2 regions of the Paenisporosarcina sp. FSL H8-0542 genome follow, and region 1 is predicted to be linked to the other one. Evidence: a T-box and tRNA genes for the amino acid it is inferred to sense, from the RefSeq annotation. Region 1 holds a T-box; the other holds one or more tRNA genes.

Evidence for each region. The T-box of region 1 lies ahead of alaS (alanine--tRNA ligase). A T-box ahead of a tRNA ligase gene usually reads a tRNA of that ligase, here a tRNA-Ala.
Region 2: it has a tRNA-Ala gene. The T-box ahead of alaS (alanine--tRNA ligase) is inferred to sense a tRNA for this amino acid. The anticodon was not compared.

Annotation. Positions count from the first base shown of each region.
Region 1 is NZ_CP152050.1:1,421,797-1,432,730, forward strand. It holds gene MHH33_RS07555 (tetratricopeptide repeat protein) at 1-368, shown strand, start outside; gene MHH33_RS07560 (ATP-dependent RecD-like DNA helicase) at 390-2,834, shown strand; gene MHH33_RS07565 (HAD family hydrolase) at 3,316-3,966, shown strand; T-box leader at 4,082-4,290, shown strand; gene alaS (alanine--tRNA ligase) at 4,558-7,185, shown strand; gene MHH33_RS07575 (IreB family regulatory phosphoprotein) at 7,276-7,542, shown strand; gene ruvX (Holliday junction resolvase RuvX) at 7,546-7,971, shown strand; gene MHH33_RS07585 (DUF1292 domain-containing protein) at 7,978-8,271, shown strand; gene mltG (endolytic transglycosylase MltG) at 8,693-9,811, shown strand; gene MHH33_RS07595 (O-methyltransferase) at 9,925-10,560, shown strand; gene MHH33_RS07600 (peptidase U32 family protein) at 10,566-10,934, shown strand, end outside.
Region 2 is NZ_CP152050.1:3,022,430-3,033,363, forward strand. It holds gene MHH33_RS15200 (glycerol-3-phosphate acyltransferase) at 1-259, shown strand, start outside; gene MHH33_RS15205 (DegV family protein) at 377-1,234, shown strand; gene MHH33_RS15210 (amidase domain-containing protein) at 1,378-1,866, opposite strand; gene MHH33_RS15215 (site-2 protease family protein) at 2,204-2,785, opposite strand; gene MHH33_RS15220 (DUF6241 domain-containing protein) at 3,288-3,827, opposite strand; tRNA gene MHH33_RS15225 (tRNA-Ala) at 4,143-4,215, opposite strand; gene MHH33_RS15230 (DUF2804 domain-containing protein) at 4,292-5,323, shown strand; gene MHH33_RS15235 (hypothetical protein) at 5,526-6,131, shown strand; gene MHH33_RS15240 (S8 family serine peptidase) at 6,128-8,554, shown strand; gene MHH33_RS15245 (glycerophosphodiester phosphodiesterase) at 8,632-9,357, opposite strand; gene kynA (tryptophan 2,3-dioxygenase) at 9,370-10,230, opposite strand; gene helD (RNA polymerase recycling motor HelD) at 10,616-10,934, shown strand, end outside.

The DNA of each region.
Region 1 (10,934 bases):
TTGGCATTCAAGGTGCTGACGCTTACTTCATGTTAGGGAAATGCTTCGAACGATTGGGGAACCCTAAACTTGCACTGCCTTATTTACAGCGTGCAGCTGAACTTGAGCCAACAGATGTACAAATCCGCTTGTCTTACGGCATCGGATTGGCAGCTCTTGAAATGTTCAAGGAAGCTGAACCAGAATTTATGTATGTCATTCATGAAGACTTGAACAATGCAGATGCCCACTACAATTTGGGCGTTTTGTACGCTGTCTCCACAGACCGCACAAATGATGCGTTGTATCATTTGAAACAGGCGTATACGTTGCAACCGAATTTCGAACAGGCACGTTATGTGTACGACATGATTGCATTAAGTCAATAACCATTCTAGGAGGCGACAGCTTTGCCAAATCAAATCGATTTATTTCAACAAGAAGCGATGTATATTACAGGCAAACCTGTCGTCACCATTTTTCATAATGCCACTAACTTATTCTCCATCGTGAAACTTAAAATCAACGAAACAAATTCTACATATGAAGATAAAGAAATCATTGTAACCGGCTACTTCCCACCTTTGATGAATGAAGAAGCGTATCGTTTTACAGGCCAGATCAAACAGCATCCAAAATACGGAACGCAGTTTCAAGTGGAAACTTTCTCAAAAGATGTACCGGAGACCGAACAAGGCATCATTCATTATTTGTCGAGTGATTTGTTTCATGGAATTGGACGTAAAACGGCCGAAACGATTGTCAAGAAACTTGGGAAAGATGCAATCCGAATCATTTTGGATGACCCTGAAGCACTTGACTCCGTTCCACGACTTGCCAAAGAGAAAAAAGAAACCATTCGTATGACGCTTGAGCAAAACCTCGGCTTGGAACGTGTCATGATTCAATTAAATGAATGGGGATTTGGTCCACAACTGGCGATGAGGATTTACCAGACCTACCGTGAGGAAACGATAGACGTGTTGATGAAAAATCCGTTTCGACTGATTGAAGACGTGGAAGGCATCGGTTTTCACCGTGCGGATGAACTGGGTTCCAAACTTGGTATGACCGGTAAACACCCAGACCGAATCAAAGCGGCCGTTTTCCATTTATTGAACGCTGCTTCGCTCAGTGAAGGACATGTTTATTTGCATGCGGAGCATATTTTACCGAGCGTTAAGCAATTGCTGGAGTCCAGCCAATTTGAAGAAGTCCCGTACGATGCGATTTCAACAGCATGCATGGAACTAGTCGAGGAAGGAAAATTGGCTGGGGAAATGTCGCGGTTCTATTTGCCTTCGCTATATTTTTCCGAAGTGGGCATCGCTTCCAAACTGGAAACGTTGATTCAGGAACAACAAGAACGAACAGGTTTCCCGACTTCTGAAATTCGAAAAGCGCTCGGCGAAGCTGAAGAAAGACTAGGTGTTTCATATGCTGAGACGCAAATAGCTGCTATTGAACTCGGGATGAATGCATCCGTCATGCTACTGACAGGTGGGCCAGGTACAGGGAAGACAACCGTCGTCAGGGGACTTGTGGAAGTTTACGCTGAATTGCATGGTCTGACGCTCGATCCAAAAGAATACGCAAAAAAACAGGAACCATTTCCGATTATTTTAGCGGCACCAACTGGAAGGGCTGCAAAACGTTTGAATGAATCAACGGGTCTCCCATCCATGACAATCCATCGTCTACTTGGATTCACTGGCCAGGAAAAAGAGGAAGAAACAGAACGGGACATCAAAGGCAACCTGATTATTATCGATGAAATGTCGATGGTTGACACATGGCTTGCCCATCAATTATTAAAGGCAATTCCTGAAGGGGCACAAGTCATATTCGTAGGTGACCAGGATCAATTGCCTCCTGTGGGACCAGGTCAAGTTCTGAAAGACTTGCTTGCGTCTAAGAGGATTCCGACAGTGGAACTGACGGACATTTATCGTCAATCTGCCGGATCGTCCATAATTGAACTTGCCCATCAAATGAAAAAAGGCCAGTTACCGACCAATTTAATCGACAAAACGAGCGATCGTTCTTTCATTAAAGCTGGGCCGGAACAAATCGCAAAAGTGGTTGAACAAGTCATCAAAAGTGCCTTAGCAAAAGGTCATACGATAAAAGAATTGCAAGTGCTCGCACCGATGTATAAAGGTCCTGCTGGGATTGATGCACTTAATAAAATGATTCAGGAAATGGTCAATCCGAATGACACGAAGAAACGCAAGGAAATTGTGTTCGGTGAAACGATCTATCGCATAGGTGATAAAGTGCTGCAACTCGTCAATCAGCCGGAAAGCCAAGTGTATAACGGGGATATGGGCGAAGTGATCAGCATTTCTAAAGCCAGTGAAAATGTCGAAAAGCAGGACATGTTGATCGTTTCATTCGAAGGGATAGAAGTGACCTATCAGCGTAATGATTTAGGACAGTTGACGCTTGCTTATTGTTGCTCAATTCATAAATCTCAAGGCAGTGAGTTCCCGATTGTCATCATGCCAGTCGTTCGCAGTTACATGAAAATGCTGCGACGCAATTTACTGTACACAGGAATAACACGTGCTAAAAACTTCCTCATTTTGTGTGGAGACGCTGAAGTCTTTAAATTTGGCATTGAGCGCAATGATGATTTGGCAAGACTGACTTCATTGAAGGAAAGATTGAGTGAAGAGGCAGTGTCTGTGACTGAACCAACTGTCGAGAACGAAGACAATGAAGTTACTGATGAACTTATAGAGGGAAACGACCAGGAAATTTCATTGACGGCCTCCAACCATTTGACGATTCATCCTTTAGTTGGCATGAACGGCACCACGCCTTATGACTTTTTAGAAAAAATTGCTGAATGATAAATATGAACCTTGAAAAAACACACATGTAAAACGTGTGTTTTTTTTGGCTCTTTAACACCGTATGATTGATTATCGTACATTTGCGCTGGCCGCACGTTCCGCATGAGCCAACAAGCATGAAAACCATAGACTTGTGGTCTCATTCTCCGAAAGTGCTGCTCCTGCGGTTACTCGTCGCAAAGAATATGGTCAAACTCCTTTGACCATATTCTTTCTTGCGGTATGCTAGTTGCAAATGAACTCTTCGTATTTAGGTTTTCTACAGTTGTTAATCATATTTTATATGGTAAGGAATCTGCTCCAAAAACATTTGCTACAGTTTCTGTTTCTGTTTCTGCATCGCTACGCTAGCTTCGAAACATGAAAGTGCGTTGCATCAATTGGAAAGTTTACATACCTAAGCCTTTTTATTTTATAAGTCAATTTAGATAAACATCAATTAGCCGAGAAAATAAAATCTTAAAAGAGGGTGTGCATGATGATAAAAGCAGTTATTTTCGATTTTGATGGGCTGATTATTGATACAGAGACGGTATGGTTTGAAGCGTATAAGGCAGCGTTGTATCAATTCGAGGTGAATTTGACCATTGAACAGTTTGCGTTAGTGATTGGTACTGATGATACTGTATTGGATAAATATATTGTGGACAATATAAAAGAGTTGTCCACTATTTCTGAGGTCAGAGAATTGGCATCCCAACGATTTCATGAAAAGATTGGTCAGCCAATTTTAAGAGACGGTGTAGAAGATTATTTAATTGCAGCTAAAGAAGCGAGCCTTAAAATAGGATTGGCTTCCAGTTCAAAAAGAAGTTGGGTAGAAAATTATTTAACTCAGCTTGGTATTCTTCATTATTTTGAAGTAATCAAGACGAGTGATGATGTTTCAACTGTTAAACCAGATCCAGAACTTTATCTGCAAGCCATTGAATCATTGGGTGTGAAACCAGAGGAAGCTGTCGCTTTTGAGGATTCATTGAACGGTTTGAAGGCAGCACGTGCGGCAGGTTTGAAATGTGTGATTTTCCCAAATCCGGTAACAACCAATTTAGTGTTTGAAGATTACAATCTTAGGTTGTCTTCGATGGCAGATCAATCTTTGGATCTCCTTCTGAAAGAGTTACTATAGAAATAACAGCCTTACCTCTCGTCAAGATGAAAATATTAAAATTGAGTAAATTGCATGCACTTAATAAAAGTCAATTGACACATGCGTAATTGTTTTTTATAATTCTAACAAATGAATGAAAACGTTGATGGAGAAAGTACATTTGAGAAGCTTGCAAAAGAAAGAGGTTCCTTGGCTGAAAGAACCTTCAAGTGGATGTTATGGAAAGCTACTCCTGAGTGCAGCTAATCACTGCCGTAAGCCGCGTTAAGGCATAATCGAGAGACAGCAAATTCGTTTGCTGTAACTAGGGTGGTACCGCGAATTGAAGCCTTCGTCCCTTTTTTAGGGATGAGGGCTTTTTCTATTGTCTAAGCTTTAAGGACCAGCTCTTCCCCGTAGCGCCAGCAGGCTTCTTGACTCACGACTCAAAAGGTCGGTGTCTAGTTTTACAGGCCAATCCGCTCTTAAGCTTCACATCTTCATTCGAAAACGCGTTTTCGGATTCAGATGCTCCAGCACCAGAGTCGGATTAGAGCAGCCTGTTCAACATTTCATGGTGTCAAGCTGAATCAGCGCTTTATGCTTTTAAAATTGAAGGAGGAATATTTGATGAAAACTGCAGCAGAAATCCGTCGCATGTATTTAGACTTTTTCATTGAAAAAGGTCATGCACTAGAACCAAGTGCACCACTTGTACCAATTAACGATAACTCACTACTTTGGATCAACAGTGGTGTGGCAACGTTGAAGAAATATTTTGATGGACGTGTAATTCCTGACAATCCACGCATCACGAATGCACAAAAATCAATTCGTACGAATGACATTGAAAATGTCGGTAAAACAGCTCGTCATCATACATTCTTTGAAATGTTAGGAAACTTCTCGATCGGTGAATACTTTAAAAAAGAAGCGATTCACTGGGCTTGGGAATTTCTAACGGATAAGAAATGGATCGGATTTGACCCGGAATTATTATCGATTACAGTTCACCCGGAGGATGAAGAAGCATACGTAATCTGGCGCGACGAAATCGGAATTCCAGAAGCTCGCATCATCCGCTTAGAAGGGAACTTCTGGGATATCGGAGAAGGTCCAAGTGGTCCAAACTCGGAAATTTTCTACGACCGTGGCGAGAACTATGGCAACGATATGACGGATCCGGAAATGTACCCAGGCGGAGAAAACGACCGTTACTTGGAAATCTGGAACTTGGTGTTCTCTGAATTCAACCATAACCCAGATCACACGTATACGCCGCTTCCAAAACAAAACATCGATACGGGTATGGGTCTTGAACGTATGGCATGTGTTGTGCAAAATGTACCAACGAACTTCGATACAGATCTATTCATGCCGATCATTCGAAAAACCGAAGAAGTATCGGGTAAAACGTATGGCAATGGTGGTGCAGATGATTTAGCGTTTAAAGTCATTGCAGACCATACACGTACGGTTGCTTTTGCAATTGGTGACGGCGCACTTCCTTCAAATGAAGGCCGGGGCTATGTATTACGTCGATTATTACGCCGTGCAGTACGTTTTGGTAAAAATCTAGGAATTGACCGTCCATTCATGTTCAACCTAGTACCGATTATTGGCGAAATCATGAAAGATTTCTATCCAGAAGTCGAAGCGAAACAAGAGTTCATTATGCGCGTTATTAAAAATGAAGAAGAGCGCTTCCACGAGACATTACAAGACGGCCTTGGCATTTTGTCTAATGTTATTTCAACGCAGCAAGCAGCTGGACTGTCAATCATTCCAGGAAGCGATGCTTTCCGTTTGTACGACACATACGGTTTCCCTGTCGAGTTGACGGAAGAATATGCAGAAGAAGTAGGCATGACCGTTGACCATGAAGGCTTCAAAGCTTCACTGGAAGCTCAGCGTACACGTGCTCGTTCAGCTCGTAAAGATGTTGATTCCATGCAGGTGCAGTCAGAAGTATTAGGGAATATTAAAGAAGAAAGTCAATTTATTGGTTACGATACAATGGCCGTTTCTTCAAAAGTTCTGGTTATTGTAAAAGATGGAGAGCTTGTCAAGCTTGCACAAGAAGGCGATGAAGTAAAAGTCGTACTTGACCAAACGCCTTTCTATGCAGAAAGTGGCGGACAGATTGCCGATCACGGAACAATTGAAAATGATTTATTCAAAGGATTTGTGAAAGATGTCCAAAAAGCACCAAATGGTCAAAATCTTCATACCGTAGTGATTGAATCAGGAGAGCTTTCAGTTGAAGCTGACGTAACAGCAACAGTCGATCAGACAATGCGCAAATCAACGGTCAAAAACCATACAGCGACACATTTATTACATCAAGCGTTAAAAGATGTGCTTGGGACACATGTTAATCAAGCAGGTTCTTACGTTGGTCCTGATCGCTTACGTTTTGACTTCTCTCATTTCGGTCAAGTAACAAAAGAAGAATTGTTAACTATTGAACAACAAGTGAACGAGAAAATTTGGGAAGACATTCAAGTAGTTACAGGCTATCATGGTATCGATGAAGCGAAACAAATGGGTGCGATGGCACTGTTCGGTGAAAAATATGGCGATATCGTACGAGTCGTTTCAATTGATCAATACTCACTTGAACTTTGTGGTGGATGTCACGTAAGCAATACTTCACAAATCGGCTTCTTCAAGTTAGTAAGTGAAAGCGGAATTGGCGCAGGTACACGTCGTATCGAAGCAGTTACAGGCAAAGCCGCATACCAGCTTGTTAAAGAAGAAGAGAGTATCCTAGAAGAAGCAGCTGCAGCTTTGAAAGCAAATATAAAAGATGTAGTGGCTCGCGTTCAAGGCTTACAACAGGAACTTCGCCAAGTTCAACGTGAAAATGAATCATTATCAGCAAAAATTGCAAATAGCCAAGCATCTTCGATTTTGGAGAAGGCTCAGCAAATTGATGGTGTAACGGTATTGTCTGCACGTGTTCAAGCAAAAGACAACAACCAACTGCGTCAAATGATGGATGATTTAAAAACGAAGATGAATGAAGCGGTTATCGTCCTTGGAGCTTCAGAAGGCGACAAGGTAATGTTAATTGCTGGTGTCACAAGTGATTTATCAGGTGGAAAATATCATGCTGGAAATATCGTAAGAGTTGTTGCCGAACAGTGCGACGGCAAAGGTGGCGGTCGTCCCGATATGGCAATGGCTGGTGCGAAAGATTCGTCGAAACTTGATGGAGCTTTACAATCTGTGTATGATTATGTCAAATCCGTTTAATAAAAAGTTGAAATCGGTTATACTTAACAAGTAACAAAAATATGCTTGTACAAGACAATCAGATTTTACTCCGAAAGCGAGGTGCTGATCATGAGTTCATTTGACAAGACAATGAAGTTTAATTTTCCGGAAGAGTCCATGGAACAAGAAGTGAAGCAAGTTATGCTTCATGTCCATTCGGCGCTTGAAGAGAAAGGGTATAACCCAATCAATCAAATTGTCGGCTACTTACTTTCGGGTGATCCGGCATATATTCCTCGCCACCAGGATGCACGAAATTTAATCCGTAAGCTTGAACGTGATGAAATCTTAGAAGAACTTGTAAAGTTCTACATCAAGAAGAATAACGAGGCATAAGTTATGAGAGTAATGGGCTTGGACGTTGGGACGAAAACAGTTGGTGTTGCAATCAGTGACGCTTTCGGTTGGACCGCCCAAGGGATCGAAACCATCAAAATTGATGAAGCAAATGAAAAATTCGGATTGGAACGTATTGCCGAGTTGATGAAGTTGCACGAAGTATCATCGTTTGTGGTAGGATATCCGAAAAACATGAACAATTCGATTGGACCACGTGCCGAAGCTTCTGAACGCTACGCGGAATTATTGCGTCAAACGTTTGAAAAACCCGTTTATCTTTGGGATGAACGCTTAACGACATCCGCTGCGGAAAAAATGCTTATCAGTGCTGACGTCAGTCGGAAAAAACGTAAAGAAGTCATTGATAAAATGGCTGCAGTTATGATTTTACAAGGCTATCTAGATAGTCAATCTATTAAGAGGTGATTACCCATGGACCACGGACAACAAAATATTACAGTTGTAGATGACAACGGTAACGAACAACTATGTGAAGTACTATTTACATTTGAATCAGAAGAATTCAGCAAATCTTACGTTCTTTACTACCCATTGGGTGCTGAAGAAGACGAGAACGAAGAAATTGAAATTCATGCTTCTGCTTTCACACCATCTGAAGACGGTAAAGACGGCGAATTAATGCCGATCGAGTCAGACGAAGAGTGGGCAATGATCGAAGAAATGTTAAACACTTTCTTGGAAGAGGAAGAAGAAGACGAAGAATAGAAATTATTTCAAAACACAGCATGTTTCCCTTATGGGACAGGCTGTGTTTTTTTATTTGTTCAGTTAGCTAAACTGTTGCAAACAAGACGCCTTGCATGCAAAGGAACGAAGGTTAAAAACGCCACGTCCTACTCCTGCGGTAACTCTTCGCAAAAAAAAAATTGTGACAACACCTTCATGACCCACTTCATGTGGGCCTAAGCGTGAAGAATGAGACCCACAAGTATGTGGTTTTCATACTTGTTAGCTCATGCTGAACATGTGGCTAGCGCAAAATTACGATAGTAGAGTTAGAAATGAAAGTACGAAACATATTAGTAGAGAAAGCGTTCCTATTAGGCAGAATGATGAATATACATTCTGCCTTTTTCTTTTGTCTAAATATCTTGTATAATAAATGTCAGATAGAGGGGGGTAACCCGTGGAAAACGAAACAAAAAAAGATATTATGTTTAATCGTATGAAAGAAAAGAAAAAAGAAGTGAAAATTGTCAGACGTATCGTGCTTGCAATTGTTCTTATTGTATTGATTGGTGGAGGAATAACTGCTTACAGTGGATACAAATATGTAAAAAGCGCATTGCAGCCAGTTGATGAAAAGTCGGAAGAAATCATTCCAGTCAAAGTCGAAATTGGTTCGAACCTCGATTCGATTGCAGCGCTACTCGAAAAAAAAGGAATCATTAAAGATGCGCGGATCTTCAAATATTATGCGAAGTTCAATAATGAATCAGATTTCCAAGCGGGTGATTATGGCCTTAGCAAATCTATGACATTAGACGAATTAATCGAGAGTTTGAAAACTGGTAAAGTATACAGAGAACCAGTCTTCTCGATGACGATTCCAGAAGGACGCACCCTGGAAGAAATAGCTGCGAGAGTTGAAGAAAAAACATCGTATACGTCGAAGGAGTTTATGGACCTGGTGACAAACCCGGATTTCATTGATCAAATGATTGGCAAATACCCAACCATTTTATCAGATGAAATTAAAGGGCCAGATTTACGCCACGCATTGGAAGGCTATTTATTCCCAGCGACCTATGCGTATTATGAAGAAAAACCTTCATTGGAATCCATCGTAGATCAGATGTTGAAAAAGACAGCGAACGTCTTAACACCTTACACAGAAGTCCTTGCAGAGAAGCAAAAGTCTGTACACTGGTTGATGACATTTGCCTCATTGCTTGAAGAAGAAGCGACAGCTGATACTGACCGTGAAATGATTGCAAGTGTTTTCAATAACCGTATGAAAGAGAAAATGCCTTTACAAACAGACCCAACAGTTCTATATGCACTTGGTGAACATAAGGACCGAGTATTATATAATGATTTAGAAATTGATCATCCATACAATACGTATAAAATTCAAGGATTGCCTCCAGGTCCGATTTCTAATCCTGGAACCCAGTCCATTGAAGCCGTACTGAATGCACCGGAATCCGAGAACTTTTATTTCCTTGCTGATAAAGAAGGAGTCAATCATTTCTCGAAAACGTATGACGAGCATTTAGCAAAAATTGAACAATATTTACGTTAATCGTGACAAGATTGTCACCATTATCACTGAAAGAAGGGAAGGCTATCGCTTTCCTTCTTTTTTTATGATAAGATGGGGTGTAATTTTTGTGCGTTAAAGGAGTTAAACTGGACATGAAAACTTCACAATCCTACATTACTTCACATATTAAGCAACGCCCTGTTTTACTGTCGAATATGGAACAATTCGCTAAAGAACAACATATTCCAATCATGGAAATTGTGGCGATTGAATCACTTCTTCAATTTCTTCGACTGCAACAGCCGAAATCCATCTTGGAAATCGGTTCGGCCATTGGGTATTCAGCCATTCGCATGGCTTTGGCTCTACCTGAAACAGTCATGACGACAATTGAAAAAGATGAGGGTCGTTTTCAATTGGCTTCTACCTACATAAAACAGGCTGAATTGACCGAACGAATTCAACTTTTACACGGCGATGCACTGGAAATCGATATAAACCATTTTAAACTTGGTCAGTATGATGCGCTATTCATTGATGCTGCAAAAGGTCAATATCAACGATTTTTTGACAAGTATTCACCACTCGTTCCTAGCGGTGGTGTTATTTATTGTGATAACATGCTGATGCACGGTTTTACGGAAATTGATATTCAAGATGTGCCTAGAAGAAAACGAACGATGGTCCGTAATTTGCAACAGTTTACGACCTGGCTGATGAATCACGAAGAATATGAAACATCATTCCTGCCTATTGGTGATGGCATTACGATTAGTATAAAGAGGTGACTCGCTTGAAAAAACCAGAATTACTTGTAACTCCGCAGTCTGTAGAACATTTACAACAATTGATAGACGCTGGAGCAGACGCATTTTTAATTGGGGAACAACGATTTGGTCTGCGATTAGCAGGTGAGTTTACAATTGGTGATATTGAAAAATCAGTTACACTCGCTCATGCTGCGAACAAAAAAGTATATGTGGCAATGAACGCGCTCTATCATAATGAGCGTGTCGAAGCATTAGGTCCATACATGGAACAACTGGCTACATTCGGAGTGGATGGCATTACGTTCGGTGATCCAGCTGTTGTCATGGCGAAACGTGAAACAGGTATCGAAATTCCACTTCACTGGAATACCGAAACGACTGCAACAAACTGG
Region 2 (10,934 bases), 1.6 Mb from region 1:
CACTTTCGTCGGAATTGGCCTGACATTCAATCTATTATTTGCATTGACGTTCATTATTGTCTTTTTACTGGTGTTTACGATCATTCGAAGTGCAACACTGAGCATGATTATAGCTTATTTTGCGTATATTGGATCAGTAATCTATTTAAATGAACTTCAAAACGCATGGCCAATCGTACTTGCCATACTTCTCATAATGTATCGACATCGCTTTGACATCAAACAATCTTTGGATGAACAAAAATGGAAACGCTCGTAACATTATGAAATGAATAGCTTTATTTCTGTTTAAACCATACACCATCGCGAGAAAATACTTTTCATGTTATAGTAATAAATAGTCGAAATTTTTAATTAAAGATAGGGTGTTTACTAGATGTCAAAAAAACCAATTGCATGGGTTGTGGATAGTACCGCTTATATCAGCGATACACTTGCTGCCCACCCCGATGTACATGTTGTACCATTAGCCATCCATTTTGGACAGGAACAATATGCGGATGGAATTGATTTAACTTCGGATGAACTTTATGATCGTATTCGGAATGCAGAAGAATTCCCAAAGACTTCACAACCAGCTGCAGGTGAATTTGCCAAACTCTATGAACAAATTAGTGAAAACTATGAAGCTATTCTGGCTGTGCATGTATCAGCGAAATTGAGCGGAACGATATCTTCATCCAAAACAGGTGCAGAAATTGCAGAAGTCCATATGGAATGCGTTGACTCTCTTGCTCTTTCTACAGGCATTACCAAACTTGTAGAACGCGGAATCGTTTTGCAAGAACGTGGAATGAAACTGGAAGAAATTGCAGCACAACTTCGTAACGAAGTGAAAAACTTGCGCAATTATATTTTAATAGGAAACTTGAACCAACTATATAAAGGCGGACGCATGAATGGCGTTCAATTTTTCTTGGGAAGCTTATTGCAAGTAAAACCGATCATCCAAATTACTGCAGAAGGTGAATTGAAAGCGTTTGATAAAGTTCGTTCCCAAAAGAAAGCGCTCAACTACTTAGTCGATAAAGCCGTTGCCGCTTATGAACAGGATAACGTACGTTCGATTGACCTGATGCATGGCAATGTTGCGGAGCAAGCGGAAGCATTGAAAAACCTGATTCAAGAGAAAGTACCCGGCTTGGAAGTTCGCGTAGGTGCCATCAGTTCGGTCCTGGCAGTTCATGCTGGTGAAGGCACAATCGCTATATTATGGCACGTACCAGCTGAATAGAAAAGCGAAATTTTAGTCTGTCGCCGGTGCTGGAAGCAAGGGTTCCTTTGCTACGAGTAACCGCAGGAACAGATTGGTGCTTGTAGCTAGACATAGCAAAATGTAAAAGAGTAGAAAAACCCTTGGAAAATCCAAGGGTTTTTTCATGTGAACGAATCTTTAATATGAAAGAAAATATACCTCGTATCATCTGAATAAGCCGGTGACGTTGTATAGCGCCAATTCCTTTGGCGTGCGAAAACCGTATGTGCATTGACAAGTGGCTCACCGTTTTCATTGAAGCCCGTCACGATGGTCGTGTGATCAAATCTGCCGTCACCCTGGAAATCGTAACTGATTACATCTCCAAGTTTCAACTCCCATGCGCTTGCTACTTTTACTGCCTGTAAACCGGTTCTGGATGTTTCCAAATACCATCGGAGTGCATGTGAGGTACTCCAGCTGAAGCTCCACGTGCCTCCTCTAATCCACCACCCTTTATTACGGTTTGGATAGCCACGCATTGGCGCTCCTCCTGCACGCAAGCACTGTGAAATGTAATTCGTGCAATCGACATCAAATACAGGATAAGCTGGATTATTGGAGTTCCACCATGTATTTGCATAATCCACTGCTGCTTGACGGTTGTATATAGAAATCCCTCCTTACGGAGAGAGTATGTATAAAACGAAAGAAATAGAAGATTGGAGAGGAATATAGTTGAGAAGAATCGTATTTGGTAGCATCGTGTCGATTGGACATGGAAGACTGTGACTATCCATCATTCTTCGCAATGGATTCAGACTCGCACTCGCTATTTTTGCCATTCCATTTATCATTCTGTAAGGTATTCCCGTTAGTTATGTGACGATGAGAGGCAGTCTATATGCGCTTATTTTCATTCCCCTCTCCCCTTAGTTTTACCCCATTAGAAGCTTTTCTGAAGCAACAAAAAACCACTCTTATATTACGAGAGTGGCCTTCCGATTATCATTCATAAATAGAATAGAACAAATTCATTACCATATCTATACTGTTTCCGATGAATGGAAACAGTGTACTATCCCCAATCGGTGTCAGTACCACAATTAAAAACAAAATGGAGCCGTAAGCTTCTAAGGGCACAAGTTTCTCTTGAATTTTAGCAGGAAATAAACTGGAAATGATTCGATACCCGTCCAATGGTGGTAGTGGTAACAGATTAAATACGCCTAACACTACATTCAACATGACAAAAACATTTAGAAATTCATCCATTGTTTGATTTTGAGGAGAAAAGTAAAAAATGCTAAACCCAATAAACGCCAGGACAAAGTTACTGAGAGGGCCAACCAAACTAACAATGATGGATTGTATACGTCTCGTTGCGAAATAAGCAGCATTAACTGGAACAGGTTTTGCCCAACCAAACCCCGCTATAAAAATCAAAAGTGTACCAGCGATATCCAGGTGTTTTAGTGGATTAAGAGTTACCCTTCCCTGTCTTTTTGCCGTATCGTCTCCAAATACTGAAGCCATCCAAGCATGCATAAATTCATGCAATGTAAAAGCAATTACCAATGTAATGAGCACAAATGGGATCTCTTCTAATGAAAATGCAAAAAACTCTATGTTGTCCGCCCGCTTTCATTTCATTCTTTTTACAGTGAATGAATAGGCACATCATCCATCTTTCACTGTTACACTAATGTACCATTTCACTCACTGGATTTCACTAACCCTTTTCTATATATGTCCGTTTTTAACAAAATAATCCTCTTATTTTCCCATCACATATAATAAACCCTTTTTCTTAGGCTTAAAATGATATCGTATTCAGCTATTAAATATCGGATTGAATTGAAAGTGATTGTTTTGGCCATGGAATTTCAGAAGCTCGGTGTCAGCCGTTAGGCAAGCCTTTTTATGCCAACAATGAAAAAGGGTTCGGACTTGGCTTAATGCAACCTACAAAGTCATTGAACATCATCATGGAAAAGTAACCATTGAAAGTAATGTTGGCGCTGGTACCCAAGTTGCCGATTTCCAGTTAACATCCACTTAGAAAAGGCATTCACGAAAGTGAGTGCCTTTTTTATTCGTAATATTTTTCAATAAATTGTTTTTCTTCTTCATAACTGAGAATTCCCGTAGCCCTGCCGACAGTCCCTCCCTGCATAGTCCAAATCGTATTGTGATCTTTATCTATTTGTGTGAAATCATTTTCCGCCCATCGATTAAGAATACTTATATAACGGCTTTTATTTTGATAATCACCATTTTCTACAACTTCTTTTAACCTTGCCACTCTTTCAGCGGTTAGCGGGAGAAACCCCCACTTTTCTTCAGCCTCGATTTTCTGATGACTCATTTGATGAATCACTTGTCCGACTTGAAAGTCAGGCATATCCATCGGAAATTCTTCTTCCACAGGCATATTTCTCACTTCTTTAACTTCAATAATTTTCCCGCCATCTTCAGTCGTTTTTTCCATAATGGTTCCGTCTTTTTTTATGATAGGTGCTTCTTGTCCATAAATAGCGTACAGGATAATTCCCACGACTGATAAAAAAGTGAGTATTAACAATCCTTTTTGGATTTTGGTCAATTTAAATGGTCCGCTAGTTTCCTTCATATTCCCCTCCATAGAGACACTGAATTAAAATTTTTAAAAGGTAATATCTACATTTTACTGTAAGAAACTTACATCATAAAGAGATTTTTCAGATAATTATGTATAAAACTATAGTTCTGAAACGAACAACAAAAAAGACTTACTAAATCTGATTCGATTAAGTAAGTCCATATATTAATTTTTTTACCATTTCAATAAAAATACAGCTTATTATGATTACAAAATCAATAATACAGCTCCACAATAATCTCAATATGTTGTCATTTTAACAAAACAAAAACCACTCAATCCATTGATATGAGTGGTTTTTGTAGATGGAGTATATCGGGTTCGAACCGACGACCTTCACACTGCCAGCGTGACGCTCTCCCAGCTGAGCTAATACCCCTTTATCAAAATATTTGGTACAATAATTAGTATATAGCATGATAGTTAGTTGATACAAGAGGCGAGAGGGTGGCGAAATGCAAAAAGTGCGACAACATGCAGAGCGTGAAATTATTACGCCCATTGCATTATGCGATTCGAAAGGAAATTTGAACCCTGCAGCAATAGGTTTTTCCCGAAAACCGTTAATCGATAGTAATTTATCCGGACATTTTATGCGCAAGAAAAAATGGAATTACTGGTGTGTGTATGGTGAAGATATTTTATTTTCAGCAAGCATTCGCCATTTGGATTACGCAGCGGTTTGTTGTGTATATTTCCTTGATTATGAAACTCAACGCTTTTTTGAGAAGACTATTACGATTCCATTGGGTCAACGTGTACAAATGCCGAATCAAGTACTTGAAACTGTGAAATTTTCAAATAATGAAATGAGTGTTCAGTTGTTCCATATGCAAAATGAAACGCATATGACGGTTACCATTCCCGACTTTGATGGTGATTTGCTCCATGCGGATTTACATATTGAGCATCCTGAAAATGACGATACTTTGAATGTCGTCATTCCGTGGAATCGTCAACTCTTTCAATATACGGCCAAGCATCATACTCTACCGACGCGCGGTTTTGTGAAAATTGGGGACAAGCGTTATTCATTTAATCCTGAAGATAGCTATGCCGTGCTGGATTATGGTCGCGGCGTTTGGTCAAGAAAAGCTTCGTGGAACTGGGCGATGGCCTCTCAACGTGTTGGCAAACAGCGCATCGGCCTTAACTTAGGCGGAAAATGGACCGATGGAACAGGTATGACGGAAAACGCAGTATTTGTCGATGGTCACATGTCAAAAATCTCGGAAGATGTCATTTTTTCTTATGATGATACCGATTATATGAAACCTTGGCATATCCGGTCCAAATTTTCACGTGATGTCGATTTGACGTTTACCCCATTTTTCAAACGTGAAGCGAAGATAAACGCTCGTCTCGTCACATCAGAAATCCATCAATTAGTCGGTTACTATCACGGCTTCGTTTATTTGGACGATGGCTCTCGCCTACCTATCACACAATTGCTAGGAAGTATCGATGAGCACAAAGCTAAGTGGTAATTAGTAATAGAGGAGAGCACTTCTGTTCCTCAATAATGGTACAAGAAAAAAATATATGCTTTGCACTATCCAAGCATTTTTCCTATTTAGGAAATTCTTGCTGATGGTGCTTTTTTTATTTTTGTTATTAAAAACATTTCTTTTCACTTTGATGCCACATTGGCTCATGTCCTTAAGCATAAAATAATTCATCTAAAGGAGGATGAATATTAAGAAACAATTAAAGATTTTCTTATTTGCGTACATATTCTTTTGGCTGCCTGCACAATTTGCCGGAGCTGAAGAAATAAAAGTAGAACCGAAAATTTCTAAATTCAACATTGAGGCATTATTTGATGATTCCAAGGACTTTTATAGTAATCAATTAATTGTAAACTTCAAAGCTTCAGCTACAGGGAGCGAAAGGAAACAAATTCTGGACTCTGTAAATGCAAAAGAACTTTCGAAACAAGTAAATGGAAGGTTCGCCCTGGTTTCAACACCAAAGAGCTCTGATTTATCCGCAGTGGCGAAGGAATTATTGAAACATAAACAAGTCGAATTTGTTGAACCAAACTATCAATTGGAAAATACGTTTAGACCAAAGGATCCATCGTATTCAAAACAATGGCATTTAAAGAAAATTCATGCCTCCAGTGCTTGGGATCAAACAAAAGGAAGTTCTGGAGTTATTGTTGCTGTAATTGATGAAGGTGTTCAAACAAATCATCCTGATTTAAAAGGAAAATTTGTCTCTCCTTATAATGCAGTAACCGATGAACCTCCTTTTATTCTGGAGACCATGCAACACATGTTGCAGGCATTATAGCGGCATCCTTCAATAATTCGGGAGGTGCCGGAGTCGCCCCGAATATTAAAATCATGCCAATCAATGTTTTTACAGGGGATTCCGCGAGTAGCTATGATGTTGGTGAAGCCATTATTTATGCTGCTGACCACCATGCTGATATCATCAATTTGAGTCTAGGTGGGAGCTATACCTACGCAATGGATTACGCCACACAATATGCAAAAGCAAAAGATGTATTGATTATTGCGGCTGCAGGTAATGAAAGAAGTTGCGAATTGAGTTATCCCGCTGCACTTGATGGCGTTATTGGGGTTAGCGCCACTGATTCGAATGACGAAATTACCGAGTTCTCAAATTATGGAAGTTATATTGATTTAGCTGCCCCTGGCGAAGGTATTTTTTCTTCTCTTTCCGGAAGTAAATATGGAGCATTGGACGGGACGTCTATGGCGGCTCCCGTTGTTTCAGGAGTTGCTGCTTTGGTTCTTTCTAAAAATCCTTTGTTAACCTCTGATCAGCTAGAAAAAATCCTAACTAAGTCTTCAGTCGATTTATACCATAGAGGCTGGGACGATTTTTATGGATATGGTCGCGTTGATGCATATCGGGCACTTCAATTCACTACTTCAGCCATATCAAATCTCAAATTATCCTCTACAAAATTTACGATGAATGGATCAAATAAGACTGCTTTTTCATTTGAAGGTGTTAAAGGTTCAAAAATCTCGTTGTATCTTCAGAACTCGAAAGGCACCACCATCAAAAAAATCGTTTCCTATAAGGATTGGTCCGGGGGCAAGTTTTCGGCATCATGGGATGGAAGAATGGATAATGGCATGTATGCTTCCACCGGTACTTATAAAATAATAGCTGCAGTGAGCGGCAATGGAGAAAACCTTCATTTATCTGCTACTTTGAAAGTAATTGATAAAATAGTTCCATCTATTAATTTATCTGGATCAGTCAACTATTCCCCAACTGTTACTGGAAAATTAACTGTTCCCTACGAATTGAATAAGAATGCTAAAGTTACTGCCTTTATTAAAGATAAAAATAATAAGATCATTAAGTCCATCTTAAACAATTCCTCTGTTTCAAGAGGTCAAAGGACTGTTCAGTGGGATGGGAAAGACAGCGAAGGTAACCGAGTAAAAGATGGAGTTTACAGCCTTGAGATGTCACTGGTTGATGCCAACAAAATAAAAGGCACCTCTCGCAAGTTCAGCATCACCGTGGACACAATAATTCCAACAGCAAAAATAGCTTTGTCTTCGGAACTGATGAAGTTAAATGGGTCTTTGCTGAATATGGGCAAAATCGATGTGAGTGAAACCGTATTTTTAACCACTTATGTTGCAAATGATATGGGAGTTAAAGTCAGAAAAATTGATACTGAGAAATCCATTAAAAAAGGAGCATATTCATTAAGTTGGGATGGAAAAAATGACAATTCAGAGTTTGTAGCTGAAGGAAACTACCACTTATTAATCGAGCTTCTTGACAGTGCTGGAAATAAAGCTTCTTTGAAATCCACTACTTTCGCCTTTCAGGATTGGAATCAGCCCGTTATTGAAGGCGCTGCAAGTTACTTTTTTACAAGTGACGGAAAACAAACTTTTTCATATAAACTAAGCAAGCCCGGCATCGTCACCATTCAACTATTCAAGAATGATAATTTGGTAAGCACGATTGAGCAGAATGTTCCCAAATCCCAAGGAAATCAATCATTCGTTTGGGATGGAAAAGACCAGTCTGGAACAATCCTTCCAGACGGACAGTACTCTTATAAAATTTCAATTGTGGATGCATATAACTTATCCCAGACATACAGAGGAATTATGAATATTGCTTTAACGCAAATTGAAATTCAATATCCTACTGTTGTTCAGTTTATTGATGACGATACAGCAGAAATCTTCTATAAATTATCTCAACAAGCAAATGTCACAATAGAAATTTATGACGGCAATGCCAAGATACGGACTATTATTAGCGACAAGAAAACTGACAAAGGAATTAATCATTTTATATGGGATGGTTATGATGACAATGGTGATCTGGTCTATTCAGATGAATTAATATATAAAATAAAAGTCATCAATACTTCAGGCAACGAACAAACAGTATTAGGAAAAATTACAAATGATGACCTGCCGATTTGGCTGGTGGATCACAAGTACACTTTTTCTTCATCAGATAATTATTCTACCTACTACACGCATCTAAAATTGACACTTGTTGTAAAGGCTCCTGTAAAAGTTGAATTATTTGTATGGGATTCCTACAACGACTTAATCGACGAAAAAGAATATAACTTAAAAAATGGCATCAATAATTTAGTCTATACCAAGTTCCCAGTTGCCTCTGTGAACACTTACGGGTTGCTATATACAGACTCTTTAGGCAATCAATATTTCTTTACGATTGAAGAAGCATACTAGAACTATTTGCACAAATGCGAAAGGGAATCTCCATATCACTGGAGATTCCCTTTTATTCTTATCGCTAAAACCCTTTATCAAGAGCCTTTACCGACCGCTAGCAACATTTTCTCTGGATAATCAGTAAAAATTGCATGTATACCAATTTTCTGCAATGCAATCGCATTCTCAACATCATTCACGGTGTAGACGCGAAGGATCGCTCCTTTTACTAATGCCTCTTTCGCCATTTTGCGAAGGGCAGTCGGAAGGAATATATGCAGTGCGTCCGCTGGAATGAAACGTGCGTAGTCATATGCATCCACCAGTACTTCCATAGTCAATATGGCGACTTCAATATGAGGAGCTAGTTTCTTGAAATCCTGAACTGTTTCGTGATCAAACGATGAGATGACGACCCTTTCCGCCATTCCCATCTTTTCAATCACGTGCAGGACCTTCTCCCCCATGCCTTCATATGGAAATATATCTGATTTCAGTTCGATATTTACGTGATATGTTGTTTGTTGGAAAACTGCTAATACTTCTTCCAGAGTAGGTATCTTCTCTCCTGCAAATTCACTTCCGAACCAGCTGCCGTAGTCAAAAGCACGCAGTTCCGCTAACGTTAAGTCTTTTACATACCCTTCACCATTGGACGTACGGTCAATTGTTTCGTCATGAATTACGACTAGTTCTCCATCTTTTGTTAGATGGACATCGAATTCTACTCCATGAATATCGAGTCGAGCTGCTTCTTCAAATGCAGCGAGTGTATTTTCAGGAAACGTGCCTGATGCACCGCGATGTGCATAAATCTTCACGTGACGACCTCCTTAAATTTCTGTACGTAAAGTCCATAGTTCCGGGAAGAAATATTGGTCCAGCACTTTTTTTAAGTAATTCACACCTGAAGAACCACCTGTCCCCATCTTAAAGCCAATGATTCGTTCGACTGTTTTCATATGTCGGAAACGCCACTGTTGCAGCCAGTCTTCGATATCCACGAGCTTCTCCGCTAATTGATAGAGTTCCCAGTATTGATCGACATCCCGGTAGACGGTCTTCCATGCTTCCAATACACTGTCGTTTGGCTCATAAGGAGTCGATACATCTCGCTGAAGAATTTCTTCATCAATAGGAAGACCTGCACGAGCCAGCTTTCTGATCGCAGCATCGTATAAACCTGGTTGATGGAATGCATCTGTCAACGTGTTCAGCAATGCTTCATCTTTTTCATAGATTTTCAGCACATGCTTCGTTTTATAGCCGAGTGCAAACTCAATCATACGATATTGATACGACTGGAAACCACTTGCATTGCCAAGTGACGAACGAAACTCCATGTATTCCGCAGGTGTCAAAGTGGACAGTACATCCCACCCTTGTATGATTTGCGTCTGAATCTTCGATACGCGCGCTAATTGTTTGAACGCTGGTTGCAAATCGTCATTTTCAATATTTTTAATGGCTGCACGCAATTCATGCAAAATCAGCTTCATCCATAACTCTGAAACTTGATGAATCATAATAAATAATGGTTCATCGTGGTGATCGGTTAAACCGTCCTGCGCTGTCAGTAATTTATCGAGATGAAGGTACTCCCCGTACGTCATGTTTTCTTTAAAATCTGTATGTAGTCCTGCTTCTCCAAGTGCTGCGCGGTTTTGACCGTTTTCCATTGGTTTCTTTTCCATATTAAAATCCCCTTATGGCTCTACTTTCACTCAACTCATCTAATTGTATTATGACATGAGATTTACTACTTTAACAGACTACTTGAATTTTTTGAAAATTCTTATTGCATGGAAATACCAAACTATGATACAATTCTATTCTGTTTTCAAACCCCAACATCTTCGGATAAGCGCAATGCGCCTTTTTAGCTCGTCATCGGCGCGGGAAGAACCGTTGCAAAGCCTGATTTCTCCTGAGGTTTAGGAAGGAAGACTAAACTCGCGACATCGTGCCGCAACGCCTTCATGACCCACATCCTGTGGGCCCAAGCTTAGGTGTGAGCTGGCGCCTGGAGCTAGACATTTCATAATTGCAGGACGCAAAATCTTCATATCGGAGGACTGTATGACACAGAAACATCCTGATTTTGAGCAAGAGCAAGAGCGCCTGACCTACACTAAACACTATATGCAACAGTTACTCGATGAATCGAAACGTGATGTGAAATCAGCACAGGAAAATATACGTCACGCAATGGCTGATTTAGATTATTTGGATTCCAGTTTAAGCTACATGAACATTTTAACTAACGCACGGTTTTTCGAAATGGCCTGCTCTCAAAAAGAAGGACTGGAAGCCATTCAGCAAAAACCTTATTTCGCACGCATTCATTTCCAAAAAGACGGCGAAGACAGCGAAATGCTGTACATCGGAAAAACTTCTT